DNA from 3 places in the Nonomuraea sp. NPDC003727 genome. Region 1 is predicted to be linked to each of the others. Evidence: riboswitches for the same ligand, from Rfam matches in the RefSeq annotation. Region 1 holds a riboswitch; each other region holds the start of a gene.

Region 1 (7,718 bases):
GCATCGACACCGCCAGGCTCTACTTCAACGAGGAGGGCGTGGGCCGGGCGATCGCCCGCGCGGACGTTCCGCGCGAGAAGCTGTTCATCACCACCAAGCTGTGGAACGACGACCACGACAGGGCCGAGGCGGCCTTCGAGGCGAGCCTGTCCCGGCTGGGGCTCGACCAGCTCGACCTCTACCTCATCCACTGGCCCGTCCCCGCGCAGGACAAGTACGTCCAGGCGTGGAAGTCGATGGAGCGGCTCTACAAGGACGGCAGGGTGCGTGCGATCGGCGTGTCGAACTTCACGATCGCCCACCTCGAGCGGCTCATGAACGAGACCGAGATCGTCCCCTCGATCAACCAGATCGAGCTGCACCCCCGCTTCCCCCAGCCGGAGCTGCGCGCCTTCCACGAGGCCAACGGCATCCTGACCGAGGCGTGGAGCCCGCTCGGGCAGGGCAGGGGGCTGCTCGACGATCCGGCGCTGGCCACGCTGGGCCGCAAGCACGGCAAGTCGCCCGCGCAGGTCGTGCTGCGCTGGCACGTCCAGCTCGGCAACGTGGTGATCCCCAAATCGGTCACCCCTTCGCGGATCAGGGAGAACATCGACGTGTTCGACTTCACCCTCGACCCGGAGGACATGGCGGCGATCGGCGCGCTGAACACCGGCACGCGCCTCGGTCCCGACCCCGCCACGTTCAACTGGATGGGCTGACATGACCGAACGGGCACGGCCCGCGCCGCCGGCGCGGGCCGTTCGCATGTCCGAGATAAGGGAGGATTGATCGCGGAAAGGGAGGTTCGTCATGCGTGAGTTAGCGTGGGGCATCGCGGCCACGGGCGGGATCGCCAGGACGGTCGGCGCGGTGATCGCCGCGGAGCCCGGCATGCGGGTGGCCGCGGTCGGCTCCCGCGACCAGGGCAGGGCCGCGGAGCTGGCGGCGGAGCTCGGCGCGGACGCGGCCTACGGCTCCTACGCCCAGCTGTGCCAGGACCCCGCCGTCGACGTGATCTACGTGGCCACCCCGCACGCCCAGCATCTGGAGGTGGCCGAGGCGGCCATCGCGGCGGGCAAGGCCGTGCTGTGTGAGAAACCTCTCGCCGCGAGCGTGGCCGACGCCGAGCGGATGGTGAAGCTGGCCAGGCAGGCGGGCGTGTTCCTGATGGAAGCGATGTGGATGCGCTTCAATCCCCTGATCAGGGCGCTGCTGACGGAGGAGAGGTTCGGGGAGCTGCGCTCGGTGCAGGCCTCGTTCGGCTTCGTCCAGCCTTACGCGGCCGAGCACCGGCTCTGGAACCCCGCGCTCGGCGGCGGGGTGCTGCTCGACCTGGGGATCTACCCGTTCGGGCTGGCGCAGCTGCTGCTCGGCGAGCCGGCTGAGACGCATCTCACCGGATCGCTCGGCCCCTCCGGCGTGGACGCCGAGGTGGCGGCGCTGCTCACCTACGCGGGCGGCACCAGGGCGCTGGTCGAAACCTCGCTGCTCAGCCCGCTGGCCAACACCGCGACCGTGGTGGGCACGGGGCTGCGGGCCGACATCGCCGCGCCGTTCTGGGCGCCGCGGCGCATCGTGCTGTCGGGGCCGGGCGTGGATCCGGAGGAGCTCGTCCTGGACCCCGCCATGAACGGCTACGCCGAGGAGGTGCGCGAGGTGCGCGCCGCGCTGGCCGAGGGCAGGACGGAGAGCTCTGTCATGCCGCTGGACGAGAGCCTGGCGATGATGCGGATGCTGGAGGACGCCAGGGTCAGGCTAGGCGCTCGGTAGCGCGGGCCGCCGCCTCGGCGTGGCCGGAGCCCGCGGCCGCCCGGAAGTGGGCGCGGGCCCGGTCGGGGCGGCCCTCCCTGCCCTCCAGCAGGCCGAGGTTGAACATGGCGCGCGGCGCGGCCTCCTCGTGGCCGGTTTCGATGGCCCTGGCGTACCAGCGCCGGGCCGCGTCGGTGTTGCCGCAGCAGTCCTCCAGGACGCCGAGGTTGAACATCGCCCTGGGTGTGCCGGCCCTGCCGTACCAGTGGCGGGCCGCGTCGAGGTGGCCGCTCTCGTCCTCGATCAGCGCGAGGTTGAAGGCCGCCCGCTGGACGGCGGCCGGATGGCCCGATGCGATCGCCAGGAGATACCATCGCCGGGCTTCGTCCGGACGGTGTCCGTCTTCCCGCAGCCCCCTGTTGAACAGGTCCTGTGGCGACATGACCTGACCGTAAATGATCGCCGGACCTTTATCAATTTGTAAGCTACTTGCCTCGTGTATTACCTTAGGCTCACTCAAGGCATAAACCGGGCATTCCGGACATTGCCTGTCATTGCAATCATCACAGGTTCGCCTGTGACCGCTGAATCCGCACCTTGCGGAACCGGGGACCCACTTCCTCTGGGGTGAATCGGCACACCGTGCCGTAGGGCAGCTTCGCGTCCGAACCCGTCAGCTAACCCGGTAAGCGGCAGGAAGCTAGCAAGGAGTTCCCCTTCCCATGGCAAAGCCCAGCCGTAGCCGTGCCCCGAAGCTCACCTACGCGCATGCCGCGCTCGGCGCCGTCGTCATCGCCGGCTCGTTCGTTCCCACCGCCGCCCAGGCCGAGAAGCTCCCGCTGTCCGAGAGCCAGCGGGTAGCCGTCCTCGCCAAGGCGCCCAAGGAGGAGGCCGGCAGGCCCGCCGCCGCCAGACCGGAGGCCAAGGTCATCCCCTCCGCCACCGTCGTTCTCACCGAGGCCAAGAAGCAGGTCGGCGTCAAGGAGAACTCCGCGGGCGGCGGAACCAAGTTCCAGAACTGGTACGTCGGATCGCAGCGCGCCAGGGAGACGGTCGTCAGGGACGGCGGCGACGTCAGCGCGTACGCCAACGCCCCGTGGTGCGCGATGTTCGTCTCGTGGGTCGGTGAGATGACCGGCGCCCGCACGCAGGTCGGCTGGGACGCCTACACGGTGACCCACGCCAAGTGGTTCAAGGCCAACAAGCGCTGGGGCACCGCGCCCAAGCCTGGCGCCGTCGTCTTCTTCGCCTGGGACGGCAGCAAGAGCCTCGACTCCATCGACCACGTCGGCTTCGTCGAGAAGGACAACGGCGACGGCACGATCAGCACGATCGAGGGCAACACCGGCAACGGCGCCGTCGAGCAGCGTGTCCGTCCGAAGTCGCAGGTCGTCGGCTACGGCTACCCCAGCTACGGCGGCTGACGCTTCCCCTTCCCCCGCATTCCCCCCGGCCCTGTCGCCAGGACGGCCACGCGCCGCTCCGGTGACGGGGGCCACCCACGGGCTCGGGCCGGTCCCCTCGGACCGGCCACCCCGTTCCCCCCGCAGTACGTTCCCCCGCAGAACGTTCCCCCGGGCCGCGACGGCGCCGTCTCAGCGCGCGCGCCCTCCGGCCACCCGCAGGACCCTCGTCCATCCCCCTGTCTGCACCGATCAGTCGGGGAACCGCAGGTAAGCAGCCGGCACGGCGTCGGTGAGCCACACCCCGTTGGCGCTGACCACGAACTCGTAACCGGCCGTGTGCATCGCCCGCGCGTCGACGACCAGCACCACCGGGACGCCGCGCCGGGAGCCGACCCGCACCGCCGTCTGCCTGTCGGCCGACAGATGGACGTGCCTCCTGGTCATCGGCAGCAGGCCCGAGCGCCTGATGGCGGCCAGGTTGCGCCCGACGGTGCCGTGGTAGAGGACGTGCGGCGGCTCCACCGGCGCCAGTCCCAGGTCGACGGGCACGGAGTGGCCCTGGCTCGCCCTGATGCGGTCGCCGTTGATCGCGTAGCGCCGCTTGTCGTTGTCGGCCACCACCGTGTCGAGCTCATCCCTGGTGATGGGGAAGCCGTGCCTGGCCGCGGCCGCCAGCAGCTCGTCGATCGGCACCCAGCCGCGCTCGTCCAGCGTGATCCCGATGGCGGCGGGGTCGTGGCGCAGGTGCCTGGCCAGGTACTTGGAGATCCGCACGGTCCTGTCGGTCATGCGGGCATTGTGCCGACCGCCCGCCGTACCCGGCAAAGGGGGTACGGCGGGCGGGGCCGCGCTCAGCCGCCGCAGGCGGCGAAGACGAACGTGTCCGTGAGCATCGAGTAGCTGTCGCGGACCCTGGTCGCGCCCGAGGTCACGTCGTGCTGCAGGACGGTCATCCTGGTGGCCTTGCCCGTGGGGTACTGGGAGACGTGCAGGGTCACCTGGTTGTCGCCGGTCCAGTCGAGCTTGTGGACCGTGCCCTCCTTGGGCAGCTTGATCGCGTGGCCTCCGACGACCTGGCCGTCCGCCAGGTCGTAGAGCTTCACCTTGGTCCCCCCGACCAGCACCGCGATCGTCCTGCCGTCGGCGTGCAGCGCGTGCGGGCCGTTGGCCGACACCAGCTGCGGCGGCGTGTCGCTCAGCAGCCGCCGGCCCGCCAGATCGTAGACGTGCATCTCCAGCACCGACTCCGCGCCGTCCATGGTGGCCAGCACCTTCTCCCCGTCGCCGCTGAAGCCGACGAAGACGCTGTTCCTGGGCAGCGTCCCGAGCCTGGCGCCGGTCGCGGTGTCGAACACCTGCGCCCTGCCGGCGACGACGGCGAGCCTGGCCCCGTCGTCGGACAGCTGCAGCGTCACGTCGTACTGGCTGGTCCTGGGTGGCAGCGCGTCCTTCGGCAGCACGCGGACACCGCCCTTCACGGTGCGGACGGCCAGGTGGCCGGCCTTGGCGAAGTAGGCGACCCGGGTGCCGTCGCCGGAGACCGCGACGGGCGCGACGGCGTAGTCGACAGGCTTGCCGTCCGCGCCCAGCGCGCGCAGCTGCGCGTCCTTCAGCGGCGTGACCTCGCCCTTGTGGGAGACCAGCCGCCAGGTGCCGCAGGGCACGACGGTGCCGTCCTTCTGCGGGCAGCCCTGGGCGGAGGCGTAGCGGATGGCGTCGCCCCTGCTCTGGGCGTGGTCATGTCCCCGGTCGTGACCCGGCGCCTGACCGGGGCCGGCGACCGCGGCCTGGCCCGGCACGCCGAGCACCGCCAGGGCGACGGCGACGGCCGCCAGGATCCTGAGCTTCATCTCGTCACTCTCCCGCCGTCATCCAGGCGTGCTGCCTGGCGGTGAACGTGAAGGTCTCCACGGGCTTGACCGCGCCCGTCGCCGTGTCGACGGTGAGCACCCGTACCACCGTCGGCTTGTCGTCCCCGCCCGACTGCGTCTTGACCGTCAGCCGGTCGGCGCCGCTCCACTGGACGTGGTAGACCTCGCTGCCCTTGGGCAGCGGCACGTCGACCGCCGCGGCCAGCCGGTCCGTGCTCAGGTCGTACAGCCGCAGCCTGGGCTTCTCCCCCGCGAGCACCGCCACCGTGCGGCCGTCGGCCGCCAGCGCCCGCGTGGCGGCGTTGATCACCACCTGCGGCGGGACCTGCGCGAACCTGCTGCCGTCCAGCCCGACGGCGAGCAGCGTCGTGGTGTTGTCGTTGTTGTAGCGCTGGGCGAGCACCTCGTCGCCGTCGGCGCTGAAGCCCTTTAGATCGTCCCCCGCCGGCAGCTTCACGATCTTCCCCGTGGCCACCGTGACGATCTTGCCGGGCTCCTTGGCGTCGGTGTCGTCGTACTCCAGCAGGACCCGGTCGCCCGAGGGCGACAGCCGGACCGTCAGGACGTCGGTGCCGAGCCTGGTCAGCGACTTGGGCAGCAGCGTGACGCGGCCGCCTGCCGCCCTGCGCACGGCCAGGCGGTGGTCGCTCCTGCGCTCGTAGACGATCCACCGGCCGTCGGCGCTGACGGCGAACGCGCCGGTCTCGTCGGTCGCGCGCCCGTAGGCGTCGACCGAGGTGGCGGCCGCGTCGGCGACCGTGACCTGCTTGCCCGAGCGCAGCCGTAACCGCCAGGCCCCGCAGGCGCGGCTGCTCTCGTCCGGGCTGACGCACGAGCCCACCCACGCGGCGCCGGCCGTCCCCGCACTGTCGGCGTGGGCCAGGGCGGGCAGTCCCGCGGCCGCCACCGCGACCACCGCCGCCCCCAGAAGTGTCCTTCGCATGGTGCCTCTCCTCCTTCACCGGGTTGGACTGCCGGCGAGGCGTAGAGGTTGGTCACAGCTGGGACACGGCTTGGCTCAGCCGGTCATCGCGTGCCCGACGCGTCCAGCGGCTCGTAGGCGTGCAGCAGCAGCCGTTCGGCGTCGTCGAGGTAGCTCTCGAGGAAGGTGCCGGCCTCGTCGGCCCGCCCCGCCGCCAGCAGCTCCAGCAGCTGCCGGTTGCGCTCGACGAACGGCTCGTGCAGCGCGCGCGGATTGCTCATGACGTGGAAGACCAGGCGCAGCTCGGCCAGCAGCTGGCGCATCGCCTCGTTCAGCCGCGGGCTGCGGTGGAGCGCGACCAGCGCCTGGTGGAAGCGGCTGTTGGCGGTGCCGACGTCCTGCCAGCGGTCGGCCAGCGCGGACCGCTCGGCCTCCTCCACCGTCTCCTTGATCAGGGCCAGCGCCTCGGGCGAGGCGGTGCGCCGTACCGCGGCCCCTTCGAGAACCCGGCGCATCTGGTAGAGGTCGGCGACGTCGGCGGCCGACAGCACGCGGACGAAGACGCCGCGGTTGAGCTTGTGGTCGAGCAGCCGCTCGTGGCCGAGGAGCCGGAAAGCCTCGCGGAGGGTGTTGCGGGAGACGCCGAGCGCGTTGCCGATGGCCTCCTCCGACAGCCGCTGGCCGGGGGCGAACAGCCCCTCGATGATGTGCTCGCGCAGGATGTCGGCCACTCGCTCGGCCGTGCTGCTGCGCCCCAGACGGACCCGTTCGTGTTCAAGCGCCGCGACCACGTTCTCCACACCCCTCAGGGAATCATCGAACAAAACCCTTGTCGAATTGTTCAACGATCCTTAGATTCAAAAGAACACCCCCGCCTCTAGGAGCGATGACTATGCACCAGACGCGGCGAGTGATCCTCGCCAGCCTGATCGGCACGTCGCTGGAGTGGTACGACTTCTTCCTCTACAGCACGGCGGCGTCGCTGGTGTTCGGCAAGCTGTTCTTCCCGACCTTCGACCCGCTCAACGCGACCCTGCTCGCCCTGGTCACCAACGCCGTCGCCTTCGTGGCCCGCCCGCTCGGCGGCATCGTCTTCGGCCACTTCGGCGACAAGGTCGGCCGCAAGACGGTGCTCGTGGTCACGCTGCTGGTGATGGGCATCTCGACCTTCCTCATCGGCGTGCTGCCGACCTACGACGCCATCGGGGCGGCGGCACCGGTCCTCCTCGGCGCGCTCAGGTTCGTCCAGGGCCTCGGCCTGGGCGGCGAGTGGGGCGGCGCGGTCATCATGTCCATCGAGCACGGCGACCCGCGGCGGCGCGGCTTCAACGCCAGCTGGCCGCAGGTCGGCGTCCCCGCGGGCTTCATCCTGGCCACCGCCCTGCTGGGCATCCTGGACGCCACCATGTCCGAGCAGGCCTTCCTGTCATGGGGCTGGCGGGTGCCGTTCCTGCTGTCGGGCGTGCTGGTGCTGGTCGGCCTCTGGGTCCGGGTGAAGATCACCGAGTCGCCGCTGTTCCAGGAGGTGGAGCGGAAGGGCGCCAAGGCCAGGATGCCGCTGATCGAGGTGCTGCGCAGGCACCCCCGCGCGCTGCTGTCGGCCTTCACCGCACGCATCGGCGTCGACGTGGCCTTCTACACCTTCACCATCTACATCCTGCTCTACCTCACGACCGTGCTCGGCATGGACCGCTCGGTCGGCCTCAACGCCGTCCTCATCGGCTCGGCCTGCCAGCTCGTGCTGATCCCGCTGTTCGGCGCGCTCTCCGACCGGTACGGCAGGCGCAC
Region 2 (7,718 bases), on a different contig from region 1:
TGTCCGCCAGGCACGTGCTGCTTCCCGTGGGGAGGCTCAGCGCGGCCGCCCAGGCGCTCGGCCGCGGCCGGCTGGACACGCGGCTGCCGGTCCGGGGCAAGGACGAGCTGTCGGAGCTGACGGCGCACTTCAACGACGCCGCCGCGGCGCTGGAGCTGAGCGTCTCGGAGCTGCGCGCGTTGGAGGCCATGTCACGCAGGTTCGTCGCCGACGTCTCCCACGAGCTGCGCACCCCGCTCACCGCGATGACCGCGGTGGCCGACATGCTCGCGGAGGAGGCCGACCGCCTGCCCGAACAGCCCGCGAAGGCCGTCAGGCTGGTGCTGTCGGAGATGGAGCGGCTGAGGGAGCTGGTGGAGCACCTCATCGAGGTCAGCAGGTTCGACGCGGGAACGGCCACGCTGGCGCTGGAGTCCGTCGACGTCGCCGACGCCATCAGCGACAGCCTGGAGGTGCGCGGCTGGAGCGAGCGGGTCAGCGTGCAGGCGCCCACCGGAGCCGTCGTCAACCTCGACCCCCGCAGGTTCGACGTCATCGTCGCCAACCTGGTGGGCAACGCCCTCAAACACGGTGGCCCGCCGGTGCTGGTCACCGCCCGCAGCACCATGAACGGGCTGGAGGTGAAGGTGCGCGACCACGGCGACGGCATCCCCGCCGAGGCCATCCCGCACGTCTTCGACCGCTTCTTCAAGGCGGGCACGGGGCGCGTCCGCAGCCAGGGCAGCGGGCTCGGCCTGTCCATCGCGCGGGCCAACGCCCAGTTGCACGGCGGCACGATCTCGGTGCGCGCGCAGCGCCCCGGCACCCTCTTCACGGTCTGGCTGCCGCACGCATGAGACGCGCCTGGATCCTGCTGGTTCTGCTGACGCTCACCGGGTGCGGCATCACGCCCACCCCGGTCACCGTCCTCACCTCGGCGCCCGTGATCAGCACCGAGCCGATCTGGGCCAAGGTCTACCTCATCAAGAAGGGCCGCCTGGCGCTGCAGGAGGTCAGGGTCGCCAGCAAGACCCCCGAAGACCTGATGCGCACGCTCATGGACCTCGCCAACCATCCCGTCGAGTCCGGCCAGGACACCGACCTGTACGGCATGCGCTACCAGGCCGTGGACGCCGAGCCCATCGGCCAGCGGACCCAGCGCATGGACCCGGACAACAAGAGCCTCGTCCTGTACGTCACCCTCACCGGCGAGCGGGAGCTGAGCCGGGCGGCGCTCGCCCAGATCGTCTGCACCGCGCGGCTGCGCCCCGAGATCGCCAAGGTGCAGGTCAACATCACCAGGACCGTGTCGGCCTCGTCGACGACGGGAAGGCGCACCTGCGCGGAGTTCCACGACCTGACCCCCGCGGGTGCGCCCTCCTGATCACCGCTCTACAGGGTGATGTCCTCCAGCATCTCGGTCACCAGCGCCGCGATCGGCGAGCGCTCGGACCTGGTCAGCGTGATGTGGGCGAACAGCGGATGGCCCTTGAGCTTCTCCACCACCGCCACCACGCCGTCGTGCCGGCCGACCCTGAGGTTGTCGCGCTGGGCGATGTCGTGGGTCAGCACGACGCGGGAGTTGGCGCCGATCCTGCTCAGCACCGTCAACAGCACCCCGCGCTCCAGCGACTGCGCCTCGTCCACGATCACGAAGGCGTCGTGGAGCGAGCGGCCGCGGATATGGGTGAGCGGCAGGACCTCCAGCATGCCCCTGTCGAGGACCTCCTCGATCACCTCGGGCGTGGTCACCGCGCTCAGCGTGTCGTAGACGGCCTGCGCCCACGGGCCCATCTTCTCGCCCTCGCTGCCCGGCAGGTAGCCGAGCTCCTGGCCGCCGACCGCGTAGAGCGGGCGGAAGACCACGACCTTGCGGTGCTGGCGGCGCTCCAGGACGGCCTCCAGGCCGGCGCAGAGCGCCAGGGCCGACTTGCCGGTGCCCGCCCTGCCGCCGAGGGACACGATGCCCACCTCGGGGTCCATGAGCAGGTCGAGGGCGATGCGCTGCTCGGCCGAGCGGCCGTGCAGGCCGAAGGCCTCCCGGTCGCCGCGGACCAGCCGTACGGACTTGTCGGGCAGCACCCTGCCGAGCGCGGAGCCCCTGGCCGACAGCAGCCGCAGGCCGGTGTGGGTGGGCAGCTCGCGCGCCTCCTCCAGGTCGGCGGAGCCGTGCTCGAACAGCGTCTCCACGTGGTCGGTGGTGACCTGGACCTCGGCCATGCCGGTCCAGCCCGACTCGATGACCAGCTCGGCGCGGTACTCCTCGGCCGACAGGCCGATGGAGGCGGCCTTCACCCGCAGCGGCAGGTCCTTGGACACCAGCACGACGTCCTTGCCCTCGGCGGCGAGCGTGCGCGCCACGGTGAGGATGCGGGTGTCGTTGTCGCCCAGCCTGAACCCGACCGGCAGGATCGAGGGGTCGCTGTGGTTCAGCTCGACCCTGATCGTGCCCTCGCCTGTCGGCATCGGCTCGTCGAGCCTGCCGTGCTGCACCCGCAGGTCGTCGAGGTAGCGCAGTGCCTTGCGTGCGAAGTAGCCGAGCTCGGGATGGTGCCGCTTGGCCTCCAGCTCCGTGATCACGACGATCGGAAGGACGATCTCATGCTCGGCGAAGCGGGTCATCGCCGCCGGGTCGGCGAGCAGGACCGAGGTGTCCAGCACGTAGGTGCGCTTGGTGGTGGAGTTGTTGCTCGAGGACACTGCCACACGTTCTCCCCCGGGCGCCCGTGGAAGGGGCGCCCTGCAGACGAGGCGGGAATTCGGACCGGGCCCGCGCCCCGCGTGGGGCGCCGGGTACCGGCCCCCCTCGGCAGGTCAGTGCGCAAAGGCGGGCCCTCTCCGGAGTGACCGGCCTGTGGTCGGCCACTTCCAACGTTAGGTCCTGGATACCCGCCGCCGAAGCGGCCAAGCGTCTGTTCACGTGCTGTTCGTGAACATGTCTCAGGAGCCGTAACGCCGGTGTCTCGCGGCGTAGTCGCGCAGCGCCCGCAGGAAGTCGACCCTGCGGAAGTCAGGCCAGTAGGCCTCGCAGAAGTAGAACTCGGAGTGGGCGCTCTGCCAGAGCAGGAAGCCTGACAGTCGTTGCTCGCCCGACGTCCTGATGAGGAGGTCGGGATCGGGCTGACCGCGAGTGTAGAGATGCTCCGCGATGTGCTCCACATCGAGGACCTCGACCAGGTCCTCGATGCTCGCCCCCCTACTTGCGTGCTCCTGGAGGAGTGAGCGCACCGCATCGGCAATCTCACGTCTTCCTCCATACCCAACCGCAACGTTCACAATCAGCCCGGGACGGTGCGATGTGGTTTCTTTCGCGGTTTTCAGGACATTCGCCGTCTGGTCGGGGAGGAGGTCGAGCGCGCCGACGGGGATGATGCGCCAGCCCTCGGCCACGAGCTCCTGGGTGACGTCCTCGATGATCCTCAGGAGCGGCTCCAGCTCCTCCTTCGGCCGGTTGAGGTTGTCGCTGGACAGCATCCAGACCGTGACGACCTCCACGCCCGCCTCACGGCACCAGGTGAGCAGCTCCGAGATCTTGTCGGCGCCCTTCCTGTGTCCCTTGCTGACGTCGCGCATGCCCATCGCGCGCGCCCAACGGCGGTTGCCGTCGATGATGACCCCGACATGGCGGGGGAAGTCGCCGCTGTCGGCGGACAGCTTGGCCTCCAACCGGCGCTCGTACAGCCGGTAGACCAGATCGCGCAGGCCCACGGAGTTCCTCCCCAGCGGTGCTGTGCCTTAGTGGTCGACTCACGACCTAACAGGCAATTATCACCGCCTTTCGAGACTGCTGGCCCCCTTAGGCGGATTCCTGGCGAGCTGTCGGCGATCCGGTGCCGCCTCCAGCGCCACGGTGGAACCGTCCGGCCCGCTCGCCACATCCGTCGCCGCGGGCGGTGGTCGGACGCGGCGGGACCATGGGGGCGCGTGCGCCCCGCCGGTCAGAGCCTGCCGCTGGTCGCCGCCCAGTCGACAAGCGCCTCGGCGGTGTCGAAGCGGCGGCTGGAGCTGGACTCTCCCAGGATCACGCCGACCAGCCGATGGCCGTCACGCTCGGCCGCGAAGGCGAGGGTGTAGCCCGCGGCGCGCGTGAAGCCGGTCTTCAGGCCGACGGCGCCCGGCGTGCCGAGGAGGCGGTTGGTGTTGCGCCAGGAGTAGGCGCCGTGCTCCGCCGTCTCGGGGAGCGAGCGGTACCGGGTGGAGCCGACCTTCTTGATCGTCTTGTTGTCCAGCGCGGCCTGGGCGAGCCGTACCTGGTCGCGCGCGGTGGAGTAGCCGCCGCCCTTGGCGGGCATCCCGTCGGGGTTGACGTACAGCGAGTCCTTCATCCCGAGCGCGCGGGCGTTGGCGTTCATCTTCGCCGTGAAGGCGTCGACACCGGGCCCGTACGAGCGGGCCAGCGCGTGGGCGGCGTCCGCGCCGGAGGGCAGCATCAGGGCGTAGAGCATCTCCTCCACGGTGAGCCGGTCGCCGGCGCGCAGGTACGCCACGGAGGCGCCGCCCTTCGAGGCGTAGCGCACGTCAGCGGAGGTGACCTTGACCACGTCCGTGGGCTTGGCCTCCTTCAGCACGGTGTAGGCGGTCATCACCTTGGTGATGCTGGCCACCGGCATGCGCCGATCGGCCTTCTTGCTGAAGTAGACCTTGCCGGTCCTGGCGTCGATCAGGTGGGCGGCCCGGCCGAGCACCGCCGGGGCGTCCGCGGCGGCGGCCGGAGCGTGGGTCCGGGAGACCGGCGACACGACGCCGGGCTGGGGGGCGGCCTGCGCACCGGTGGCGACCGCGGTCACGGAGCCAGCGGTGATGACGGCGCCGAGCAGCGCGCGTCCCAGCCGGTAGGTGAGATGCGTGGGCATGAAGGGTCTGCTCCTTGGCTTCCATGCCGCCTACCGGGTTAGCTGACGGGTTCGGGCTGGGAAGTGCCCTACGGGCGCCGCTGAGCGGGCGCTCGATTCACCCCAAGGGAAGTGGGTCCCCGGCTCCGTGGATACGGATTCGGCGGCCGCGCGTCCGGCGGACTGGCCTGAGATGACGCGCGGTCCGGGCAATGAAACGGCAACGAACATGTCACAGCTCGTTGCACAACGGCCCAAAAGTAGCAAAATAGCATAAACCACGCAAATAGCCGCGAACCTCCGGCCTGCGACGGGCCGCTACATCGCGCTCAAGCCGTAGAAACGGGCGGCGTTCCCGCCGAGCACCTTGTCGCGGTCGATCCCCCCGAGAAGCGCCCCGTACACCGTGAAGACCGTCCGGTAGTCGGCCGCCAGCAGCGAGACGGGCCAGTCGCTGCCGAACATCAGCCGGTCCGGCCCGAACACCTCGACCGCGTGCTCCACGTAGGGCCGCAGGTCCGCCACGGTCCAGCGGGCGTGGTCGGCCTCGGTGACCAGGCCCGACACCTTGGCGTACACGGTGGGGCAGGCGGCGGCGGCGCGCAGCAGCGACGCCCACGGCTCCAGCTCACCGGCGGCGATCCTGGGCTTGGACAGGTGGTCGATGACGAGGTTGAGCGTGGGGTGCCGCTCGGCGATCGTGACGACGTGCTCCAGATGCCGGGGCAGCAGCGAGACCACGTCGAACGGCACGCCCGCCTCGGCCAGCAGTCCGAGCCCGTCGAGCACCGCTTCCCCGATCAGCCAGTCGGGATCGGGCTCGGTGTGGATGAGGTGCCGGACGCCGACGAACTTCGGATGTCTGGTGTAGCGCTCGAGCGCTCGGGCGGCTTCCTCCGGGCGGTCGAGGGGCACCCATCCGACGACCCCGGCGATGAAGTCGTGGGCGTCGGCGTGGGCCAGCATGGCGTCGGTCTCCCAGAAGGAGTCGTCGGCCTGGACCACGACCGTCCGGTCGACGCCCGCGGCGGCCAGCTCGGGCGCCAGGTCCGCGGGGCCGAAGGTGCGGTGGATCGCCGGCAGGTCGGGAGTGGGCCAGGAGTAGGCGCCGGTCTCCAGGTTCCAGAAGTGCTGGTGGGCGTCGACTATCACGCGGCAAACATAGGATGTCTGGCCGACCTCGGCAAGAGCTCCCCGGGACTCACCGCGGCCCCAGGAAGAACGGCAGGACCGAGGCTCGGGCCGCTGCGAGGCGAAGGGTGGCCGACCCGCACTGTGGGGGGTGTCCCCCGGTTCAGCGGCGGCGCCAGGGGAACGGCAGGCGCCCGCGGCGGCGCGGTGGCGGGTCGTGGAGGATCCCTCGGGCGCGCAGCCAGTCGGCGAAGTCGTCGGCGTCGGCACGGTAGCGGGCCGGGGGCTCGGTACGGGCGGCGGCGTAGGCGGCGAACTCGGCCACCAGCGCGGCCCCCGCTGCCGCGGCGGCGTCGGGGCGCAGCCTCGCCACGATGCCGCGCCGCTTGGCGAGCAGGCTGCGCGCCTGGACGGCCAGCCGTACCTGGTCGAATCCGGCGGGCGGGGCGCCACCCGCGACCAGCGCCGCGACCACGCTCGCCTGCGCCTCCCCCAGCCGCGCCCTGACGTCCTCCAGCGACCGCTCGGGCCCCGCGGCACCCCGCGACAGCTCCCCCGACACTCCCGACACCTCCGTCACCTCCTCCGGCCCGGCCTCCCTCAGCGCCTGCGACCCGCTCCCCGCCTGCACGCTGCCGTGACCCTCCATGCCCGGTCCTACGAGGTCGCCAGGCGGCGGGCGCCCGCGGCCATGGCCGTGCGGATGCGGTCGAGCTCGCCGGCCAGCGCGGCGTCGCTCGGGTAGTGGTCGTCCCACTCCAGCAGGACGCCCGGCGGCGCCACCCGGGCGCACAGCTCCTCCAGCACCTCCAGCACCTGCTCAGGGACCGCCTGCGCGTGCGTGTCGTGCCAGACGCCGTCGTGCAGGTGCCCGCCGGCCACGTGCACGTAGGCCAGCGCGGCCAGCGGCAGCGTGTCCAGCGCCGCGACCACGGACAGGCCGAGGTTGACCTGGTTGGTGTAGAGGTTCGCGACGTCGACCAGCAGCCCGACCCCGGTGCGCGCCACCAGCTCGCCGAGGAACTCGGCCTCGGTCAGCTCGTCCTCCGGCCAGCCGAAGATGGCCGCCACGTTCTCCAGCGCCAGCGGGACGGGCAGCGCGTCCTGGGCGCGTCTGATGTTGTCGGCGACGACCACGAGCGTCTCGCGGGTGCGCGGGACCGGCAGCAGGTGCCCGGCCTCCATCCCGCCCCCGCGCACGAACGCCAGGTGCTCGCTCACCAGCGGCGCGTCGAGCGCCTGCGCGCAGGCCGCCAGGTGGGCCAGGCGCGCGGGGTCCGGCGGGGTGGCGTCGCCGAGGCCGAGGCCGACGCCGTGCGGGACCACGGGGACGCCTCTTTCCCTCAGGACGCGCAGCGACTCGGGCAGCGCGGCCGGCCTGATGTTCTCCGCGACGATCTCGACGAAGTCGACGTCGGGCAGGCGCTCCACCGTCAGGTCGATCTCCGGCCGCCAGCCGATGCCCACGCCGAGCCGGCCGTCCATCGGGCGCATCCCGTCACCCGCCGCCGCAGCCGCCACCGCACCCGCCGCCGCAACCGGACCCGCCACTACAACTGGAGCCGCCACAGCTGGAGCCGCCGCCGTCGGAGGAGGAGCCGAAGTCGCCGCCGCCGTGGAGGGTGTCGGAGCCCGACCCGCCGCCGCAGGACCCCGAGGCGCAGCTCGATGACGAGACGGCCTTGTGCTTCTCGTCCAGTTCGTCCCTGAGGGTCGCGTCGTCGAGCTCGCTCAGGCCGTACAGGGCGACGGGCACGCCGATGGCGAAGGCGAGGT
Region 3 (7,718 bases), on a different contig from region 1:
CCCTCGGGCGGCGCCGCTCAAGACCATCGTCTCTCTGAACGCCGGGCGGAGCGTGCCTTCTCGTCTCCGAGGGAGATTCCCTGGCAACGGGTGGGCCTACGCGAGGCGGGGCTCCGGTCGACCCGAAGGACGGACCGGAGCCCCGCGGCGGCAGGCCTGTCTCCTCGTCAGGAGAGCTTGTGGATCCAGTTGTGGGTGTCGGGGCGGGTGCCGTACTGGATGCCGAGCAGTTCCTCGCGCACCTTCATGGTCACGGGGCCGGGGGTGCCGTCGCCGATCGTCCAGGCGCGGTCCGCGCCCTTGACCGACCCGACCGGCGTCACGACCGCCGCCGTGCCGCACGCGAACACCTCGGTGAGCTCGCCCGACTCGCAGCCCGCCTGCCATTCCTCGATGGACAGGCGGCCCTCCTCGGCTTCGAGGCCGAGGTCGGCGGCCAGGGAGAGGATGGAGTCGCGGGTGATGCCGGGCAGCAGGGTGCCGGTCAGCTCGGGGGTGAAGAGCTTGTTGCCGAAGACGAAGAACAGGTTCATCCCGCCCATCTCCTCGACGTACCTGTGCTCGTTGGAGTCGAGCCAGACCACCTGGTCGCAGCCCTGCTCGACGGCCTGACGCTGGGCGACGAAGGCGGCCGCGTAGTTGCCGCCGCACTTGGCGGCGCCGGTGCCGCCGGGGGCGGCGCGGGTGTACTCGGTGGACAGCCACACCGACACCGGCTTCACGCCGCCGCTGAAGTAGGAGGCGGCGGGGGAGGCGATGACCATGTACCGGTAGCTCTTGGACGGGTAGTTGACGCCCAGCCCCACCTGCGTCGCGATGATGAAGGGCCGCAGGTAGAGGCTGTGTCCCTCGGTGGTGGGCACCCAGTCGCGGTCGGCCTGGACGAGCAGGTCGAGCGACTCGACGAAGGTGTCCTCGGGCAGTTCCGGCATGGCCATGCGGACGCAGGAGGCGTTGAAGCGGCCGGCGTTCGCGTAGGGCCGGAACGTCACGATCGACCCGGTGGCCTGGCGGTAGGCCTTGAGCCCCTCGAACAGCTCCTGCGCGTAGTGGAAGACGGAGGTGGCGGGGTCGAGGACGAGCGGCCCGTACGGCGTGAGCCGCGCGTCGTGCCAGCCCCTGCCCTCGGTGTAGTCGATCGAGATCATGTGATCGGTGAAGGTCTGTCCGAACCCCGGGTTCGCCAGTACCTGCTCGCGCTCCGCAGCGGTGCGAGCGTGGTCGGAGAGCTGCACATCGAAGCTGAGCTTCTGAGCGGTGGTCATGACAGAAATCCTTCTCTTTCCGCGAGATTTGCCCTGAGTCCATTTTGCGATGAACCGGGTAACGGGAACTTACAGCAAACGCCTGGCGTTCTCGCGAGCCGCCAGGCGCTGATTGTGGTATCCAGGCGGCTACGCGCTCGCCGGATCCCGGACAGTATGGACCCGGCCGAAGGGCGCCAGGCCGCCTATGGTGCTGGAGTGGCAGGCGGTCAGGCGCCGCCGGCTACTCGTGCGGTGATGTCGTCACCGATCTCGTGCGTCGTACGGCCGGCCCGTCCGGTGAGGCGCTCCACGATGTCGTCGGCCACGGCCTGCTCGACGCGGGCCGCCTCCTCGGTCAGGCCGAGGTGGTCGAGCATCATGGCCACCGACAGAATCGTGGCGGTGGGGTCGGCCTTGCCCTGGCCGGCGATGTCGGGCGCGCTGCCGTGGACCGGCTCGAACATGCTGGGCGCGGTCCGGTCGGGGTTGATGTTGCCGCTGGCGGCCAGCCCGATGCCGCCGGCGATGGCGGCGCCGATGTCGGTGATGATGTCGCCGAAGAGGTTGTCGGTGACGATCACGTCGAAGCGCTCGGGCTGGCTGACGAAGAACATCGAGGCCGCGTCGATGTGCTGGTAGTCGGTCGTGACCTGGGGGAACTCGGCGGCCACCCGGTTGACGGTGCGCATCCACAGGTCGCCGGCGTAGGTCAGCACGTTGGTCTTGTGGACCAGCGTGAGCTTCTTGCGGGGGCGCTCGGCGGCCTTGGCGAAGGCGTAGCGGACCACGCGCTCGACGCCGAAGGCGGTGTTGAGCGACTCCTGGGTGGCGATCTCGTGCGGGGTGCCGCGACGCAGCACGCCGCCGGCGCCCGCGTAGAGGCTCTCGGTGCCCTCGCGCACGACGATCATGTCGATGTCTTCGGGGCGGGTGTCGGCCAGCGGGGTCGTCACGCCGGGGAAGAGCTTCACCGGACGCAGGTTGACGTAGTGGTCGAGCTCGAAGCGGAGCCGCAGCAGCAGGTCACGCTCGAGGACGCCCGGCGGGACACTGGGGTCGCCGATCGCGCCGAGCAGGATGGCGTCGTAGCCGCGCAGCTCCTGCAGGGTCTCGTCGGTCAGGGTTTCGCCGGTGGCGTTGTAGCGAGTGGCGCCCAGATCGTAGTGGGTGGTCTCGATCTTGGCGCCGACCGCCTCCAGGACCTTGAGCCCCTCGGCGACGACCTCGGTGCCGATCCCGTCACCGGGGATGACGGCCAGACGAATGTTGCGCGACTCCATGGCCGGTACCTTACCGGGTCGTCTCGGCTGGCGAACACCTGATCTCACTTTCCGGACACGGCGTTTTGTCGTGTTTGCGGTCTTTTGACCCTTTCGTTAGAGTCTCGGCCAGCCTAATCCGGTGCGACGTTCGCACGGAGCCGGGGACCCATTCCCCCTGGGGCGAATCGGCACCCCCATGCCGTAGGGCGGCTTCCACGCCCGAGCCCGTCAGCTAACCCGGTCGGCCCCGTGGAAGGACATTCCCCTGTCTCGCATCATCACGGCTGCCGTCGTCGGCGGCCTCCTCGCCACAGGTATCGCCGCCGCCTCCCCCGCGTCGGCCGCCCCCGCCCCCGCCCTGAAGCAGCCGGTCACGGCCGAACCCGGCACCGACCGGCCCGTCCAGGACGACCCCGCTCGTACGGTGACCCTCACCGGAGCGGACATCAAGAAGGCCCAGCTCGAGAAGGCACCCAAGCCCGCATGGCAGATCGCGCTCGACTTCGCGATGGCCAAGCGGGGCACGCCGTACGTCTGGGGCGGCACCGGGCCGAACGGCTACGACTGCTCAGGACTGACGATGAAGGCCTACAAGAAGGCGGGGATCGAGCTTCCTCGCGTGGCCGCCGACCAGTACCAGGCGTACGACAAGAAGATCACGTGGAACAACCTGAAGCCCGGCGACCTGGTCTTCTTCAGCGGACTGGGCCACGTCGGGATGATCTCCAAGCCCGGCTACATGGTGCACGCGCCGCACAGCGGTGACGTGGTGAAGGAGGAGAAGCTCAGCGCGTGGCGGCGCCAGGCGTTCGTCGGCGCGGTACGGCCCGACCCCAAGGGCGTGAAGCAGCAGGCGCGACTCGTCGAGGCGAAGTCCTCGTCCGCGCCCGTGGGGCTACGAGCCACGTTCTGACCCGTCGGAGCGCGCGTCAGCCCGGGAACCGGAGGCGGTTTCCGGGCTGACGCGCGCCCGGAGGGGGATCCGGGGTCTCCCCGGTGGAGCAGGGGGACCTCCACCGGGTGGTCCCGCTCAACGGGGGAAGCCGGCCGGCGCCCCCAGGGGAAAAGGGTGGTCCCACCCAGCGGGGGAAGGGTGGTGTCCCGCCCAGCGGGGAAAGGGGCGGTCCCGCTCAGCCGGGGAAGGGGGAACCGCCGTTGTCCCTGCGGTCCAGGGCGGTCTGGAGGGCCTGCGCGGCCTCTTCCTCGTGGTCGTCGGCGCGGTTCCATGGATACATGTCGTACACGTGGCTCATCTCGTTTCGCGGACGCGAGTGAAATCGGACGTCGGATCCCGGTCGCGAATCCGACCGGGCCTGGTCTCGTGCGGTCCGGATCACGGACCGGACGAAAGGGGACTTAAGGCCGACGCAACGCCGCTCACCGCGACGGGTAGTCGACCTGCCCTAACAGGCCCCGTCGCGGCAGGTAATAAGTACGAGTACCCAGCGCATCCCTACCAAAGTACCTGGCACGGTCCAGGCTGTCTCGTTGGACGTCCGAATATCTCACGATGCGAGACGGCAGCGGAAAGAAAGAACGCCCTCCCGCCGAGCGGCGGAAGGGCGTTCTCCATGGGAAGCGTCAATCGGACAGGTCGACCGAGCGCCCGCTGTCGGCGCCGATCTCCGCCACGATCTGGTCCATCACGTCCGACGGGATCGCCGAGTCGACGGTCAGCGCGATCAGCGCCTTGCCGCCCTTGACGTCCCGCGCCACCTGCATGGAGGCGATGTTGATGCCCTTCTCGCCGAGCAGGTGACCCACGACGCCGACGATGCCGGGCCGGTCGGTGTAGGTGAAGAAGGCCAGGTGGTCGGTCGGCTCGATCTCCATCTCGTAGCCGTTGACCTCGACGATCTTGGTGATCTGGCGCGGCCCCGACAGCGTGCCCGACACCGAGACGGTGCGGCCGTCGGCCAGCACACCGCGCACGCCGACGACGTTGCGCCAGTCGGGGCTCTCGGAGCTGGTGACCAGCTCGACGGTCAGGCTGCGTTCCTTGGCCAGCAGCGGCGCGTTGACGTAGGTGACGGCGTCCTCGACGATGTCGGTGAAGACGCCCTTGAGCGCGGCCAGCTCCAGCACCCGCACGTCCTGCGCGGCGATCTCGCCACGGACCTCGATGTCGAGCTTGGTGGCGGTCTCACCGGCGAGCGCGGTGAAGACGCGGCCCAGCTTCTCGGCCAGCGGCAGGCCCGGCTTGACGTCCTCGGCGACGACGCCGCCCTGGACGTTGACCGCGTCGGGCACGAACTCGCCGGCGAGGGCCAGCTTGACGCTGCGGGCGACCTGGGTGCCGGCCTTCTCCTGGGCCTCGTGGGTGGAGGCGCCGAGGTGCGGGGTGGCGACGACCTGGTCCAGCTCGAACAGCGGGCTGTCGGTGCAGGGCTCCTTGGCGAACACGTCCAGGCCCGCGCCTGCCACGCGCCCTTCCTTGATCGCGGAGTAGAGCGCGGCCTCGTCGACGATGCCGCCGCGGGCCACGTTGATGATGCGCACCGACGGCTTGACCTCGTGCAGCTCCTTGTCGCCGATGAGACCCAGGGTCTCCTTCGACTTCGGCAGGTGCACGGTGATGAAGTCGGCGGTCCTGATGACCTCCTCGAGGCTGACCAGCTTGACGCCCATCGCCGCGGCGCGGGCCGGCGGCAGGTAGGGGTCGTAGGCGATCAGCTCGACGCCGAACGGCTGCAGCCGCTGGGCCACGAGCTGGCCGATCTTGCCGAGGCCGAGGATGCCGACGATCTTCTCGTCGAGCTCGACGCCGGTGTACTTGGACCGCTTCCACTCGCCGTTCTTGAGCGCGGCGTGGGCCTGCGCGGTGTTGCGGGCGCTGGCGAGGATGAGTGCGATCGTCTGCTCGGCGGCGCTGGTGATGTTGGAGGTCGGCGCGTTCACGACCATGACGCCGGCCTTCGTCGCCGCCTCGACGTCGACGTTGTCGAGACCGACACCCGCGCGGGCGACGACGCGCAGTTTCGGCGCCGCGGCGATGGCCTCGGCGTCCACCTGGGTGGCGGAACGGACGATGAGCGCGTCCACGTCGGCGAGCGCGGGCAGGAACTGCGAGCGGTCGGCGCCATCGGTGTGACGGACCTCGAAGTCGGCGCCGAGCACCGCGAGACCTGCTTCCGACAGCTCCTCTGCGACCAGAACGACGGGCTTGTTCACTGTGATGGATCCTTCGGGCATGCGACGGGCTGAGGGACACGTCAGCGGGCCCCTCGGATCTCTCTGAGTCTATCTAGGCTTGTGAACGCATTCACGAGGGTCTCAGGATCTGGGCGAGCCCGGTACCCACCCCCCGGGAACTCATCCCGACCGCAGCCAACTTTGTCTTGATCGGGAGATTTCTTCGCTATTAGCCTGATAAGCCGTGGGCTACTACCTATCGTTCACCCTATGAGCATCGGGAACCCCGCTCTCGCCGACGTGCTCGTCCAGCACGGCAGTCCGCACCTGCTGCTGGCCGCACTCGCCGACAGGGGAATCCTGGTCGCCGTGCGCCCTGACCGCTCCGTCGTCCTGGGCACGACCCAGGTCGGTGACCGCGTCCTGCTCGGTTATACCGGGCCCCAAACCTACGCACGGCACCGGGGCGGCCATTCGCTGTCGGCCTGCGACGCCGACACCATCCTCGACATCCAGCGCGTCACCGGCGTGCGGGAGATCGTGATCGACGCCGCAGGCCCGGCCGCGGCAGCCGTACCGATCGAGGATCTCCAGCGTTTCCTCGTCTCGACGCGGACGGGATCTCAGCCGGTGCTGTCCGGCGCGATGCCCACCGCGTACGCGACCGGGGCCATGGCCGCGGTCTCGACCGGTGGCTCGGTGCTGCAGAGCGCGCCGCCCGTGCAGGTCGCGCCCGCGCCGCAGTCGTGGATCCCCGCGCCGCGCCCCCACCTGTCGGGGCCCATGCAGCAGGTGGATCCCGGCTACCGCCGGTGCACCCACCCGATCCTGCCCGCGCTGCGCGGCGCGATCGTGCTGCTGCTGTCCGACTACCCGCTGGTCCACCACGTGTGGATCTCCGAGGCGCGGACGGCCTCGGGCGCCCCCGGCATCATGCTGCACGTCAAGGTCCACATGTCGGCCGCCGAGGACGTGGTCCGCGACCTGCACCGCGGGGTTCGCGCCAGGCTGCCGCAGCTGGCGGCCAGCGAGGCGCCGATCCTCATGGCCCGGGTGGCCGACGCGCGTAGCGAGCGCAGGATGGTGGAGCTGGGCGCGCACGTGGTGTGCGCGGACGTCACGGACTGATTGGGCCTACCGAGCAAGAGCGCGGACGTCACGGACTGATTGGGCCTACCGAGCAAGAGCTCGGTCGGCTTGACTGGCGGCGTGATCGTCTCCACCGGCGTGCGGCTCGGGTACGGCGTGGGCTCGTTCTGCACGGCCACCTACGCCGCGGTGCCGGGACTGCTGCTGCTCTACTACATGACCAACTTCCTGGCCGTGCCCGCGTGGTTCGCCGGCCTGGTCGTGGCCGCGCCCAAGGCGTGGGACCTGGTCGTGAACCCGCTGGTGGGCCGGTGGTCCGACCGTACGGTGTCACGGATGGGACCGCGCAGGCCGTGGATGCTGGCGGGCGCCTGCACGCTCCCGCTCGCCTTCGCGGCGCTGTTCGCGGGCCCCCCGCTCACCGGCACGCCCGCCGCCGTCTACGTGGCGGCGGTCTTCCTGGTCGCCGCCACCGCCTACGCGCTGTTCGAGGTGCCGTACAAGGCGATGCCCGCCGAGATGACCGGCGACTACCACGAGCGGACCGCGTTGCTGCAGTGGCGGATGGTCTTCATCGGCGCGGCGACCGTGATCAGCGGCGTCGTCGCACCCGCCATCGTCAACAGCCAGGGCGACGGCGGCACGCCGGCCGGCTACCGGCTGATGGGCGTCACCATCGCGATCGTGATGCTGGCCGCCATGCTCGGCGCCTTCTTCGGTACGGCCCGCGCCCCCATGACCGGCGCCCCCGAGCCCGACGGCGGCTCGCTGTGGTCGCAGTTCGCGGTGCTGCGCGGCAACGCGTCGTACGGCTGGCTGCTGGCGCTGAGCTGCACGCAGTTCCTCGCCGTCGGGGTGATGCTGGCGGCGGCGCCGTACTTCGCCACCTACGTTCTCGACGACCCCAAGGCGACCAGCACGCTGTTCGCCGCGCTGATCGGGCCGATCCTGCTCACGATGCCGCTGTGGGTGAAGCTGTCCAAGCGGT

The links. A riboswitch is a leader RNA that binds a small molecule or an ion and turns the genes downstream of it on or off. The one in region 1 is predicted to bind cyclic di-AMP.
Region 2: linked by a shared signal. The riboswitch ahead of ACWDLG_RS09850 (D-alanyl-D-alanine carboxypeptidase family protein) and the one ahead of ACWDLG_RS42420 (CHAP domain-containing protein) in region 1 are both predicted to bind cyclic di-AMP.
Region 3: linked by a shared signal. The riboswitch ahead of ACWDLG_RS36120 (C40 family peptidase) and the one ahead of ACWDLG_RS42420 (CHAP domain-containing protein) in region 1 are both predicted to bind cyclic di-AMP.

What each region holds. Positions count from the first base shown of each region.
Region 1 is NZ_JBSFNE010000032.1:58,004-65,721, forward strand. Features, by position in the region: gene ACWDLG_RS42405 (aldo/keto reductase) at 1-701, shown strand, start outside; gene ACWDLG_RS42410 (Gfo/Idh/MocA family protein) at 793-1,752, shown strand; gene ACWDLG_RS42415 (SEL1-like repeat protein) at 1,733-2,173, opposite strand; cyclic di-AMP (ydaO/yuaA leader) riboswitch at 2,304-2,438, shown strand; gene ACWDLG_RS42420 (CHAP domain-containing protein) at 2,454-3,155, shown strand; gene ACWDLG_RS42425 (RNA 2'-phosphotransferase) at 3,387-3,926, opposite strand; gene ACWDLG_RS42430 (WD40 repeat domain-containing protein) at 3,989-4,987, opposite strand; gene ACWDLG_RS42435 (hypothetical protein) at 4,992-5,951, opposite strand; gene ACWDLG_RS42440 (GntR family transcriptional regulator) at 6,035-6,730, opposite strand; gene ACWDLG_RS42445 (MFS transporter) at 6,823-7,718, shown strand, end outside.
Region 2 is NZ_JBSFNE010000003.1:231,104-238,821, forward strand. Features, by position in the region: gene ACWDLG_RS09830 (HAMP domain-containing sensor histidine kinase) at 1-836, shown strand, start outside; gene ACWDLG_RS09835 (hypothetical protein) at 833-1,363, shown strand; gene ACWDLG_RS09840 (PhoH family protein) at 1,372-2,685, opposite strand; gene ACWDLG_RS09845 (isoprenyl transferase) at 2,920-3,687, opposite strand; gene ACWDLG_RS09850 (D-alanyl-D-alanine carboxypeptidase family protein) at 3,918-4,832, opposite strand; cyclic di-AMP (ydaO/yuaA leader) riboswitch at 4,845-4,987, opposite strand; gene ACWDLG_RS09855 (amidohydrolase family protein) at 5,130-5,963, opposite strand; gene ACWDLG_RS09860 (hypothetical protein) at 6,106-6,591, opposite strand; gene ACWDLG_RS09865 (DUF692 domain-containing protein) at 6,600-7,436, opposite strand; gene ACWDLG_RS09870 (TIGR04222 domain-containing membrane protein) at 7,441-7,718, opposite strand, start outside.
Region 3 is NZ_JBSFNE010000019.1:18,290-26,007, forward strand. Features, by position in the region: gene ACWDLG_RS36110 (branched-chain amino acid aminotransferase) at 168-1,265, opposite strand; gene ACWDLG_RS36115 (3-isopropylmalate dehydrogenase) at 1,475-2,527, opposite strand; cyclic di-AMP (ydaO/yuaA leader) riboswitch at 2,628-2,771, shown strand; gene ACWDLG_RS36120 (C40 family peptidase) at 2,934-3,422, shown strand; gene ACWDLG_RS36125 (hypothetical protein) at 3,640-3,762, opposite strand; gene serA (phosphoglycerate dehydrogenase) at 4,091-5,680, opposite strand; gene ACWDLG_RS36135 (hypothetical protein) at 5,912-6,769, shown strand; gene ACWDLG_RS36140 (MFS transporter) at 6,851-7,718, shown strand, end outside.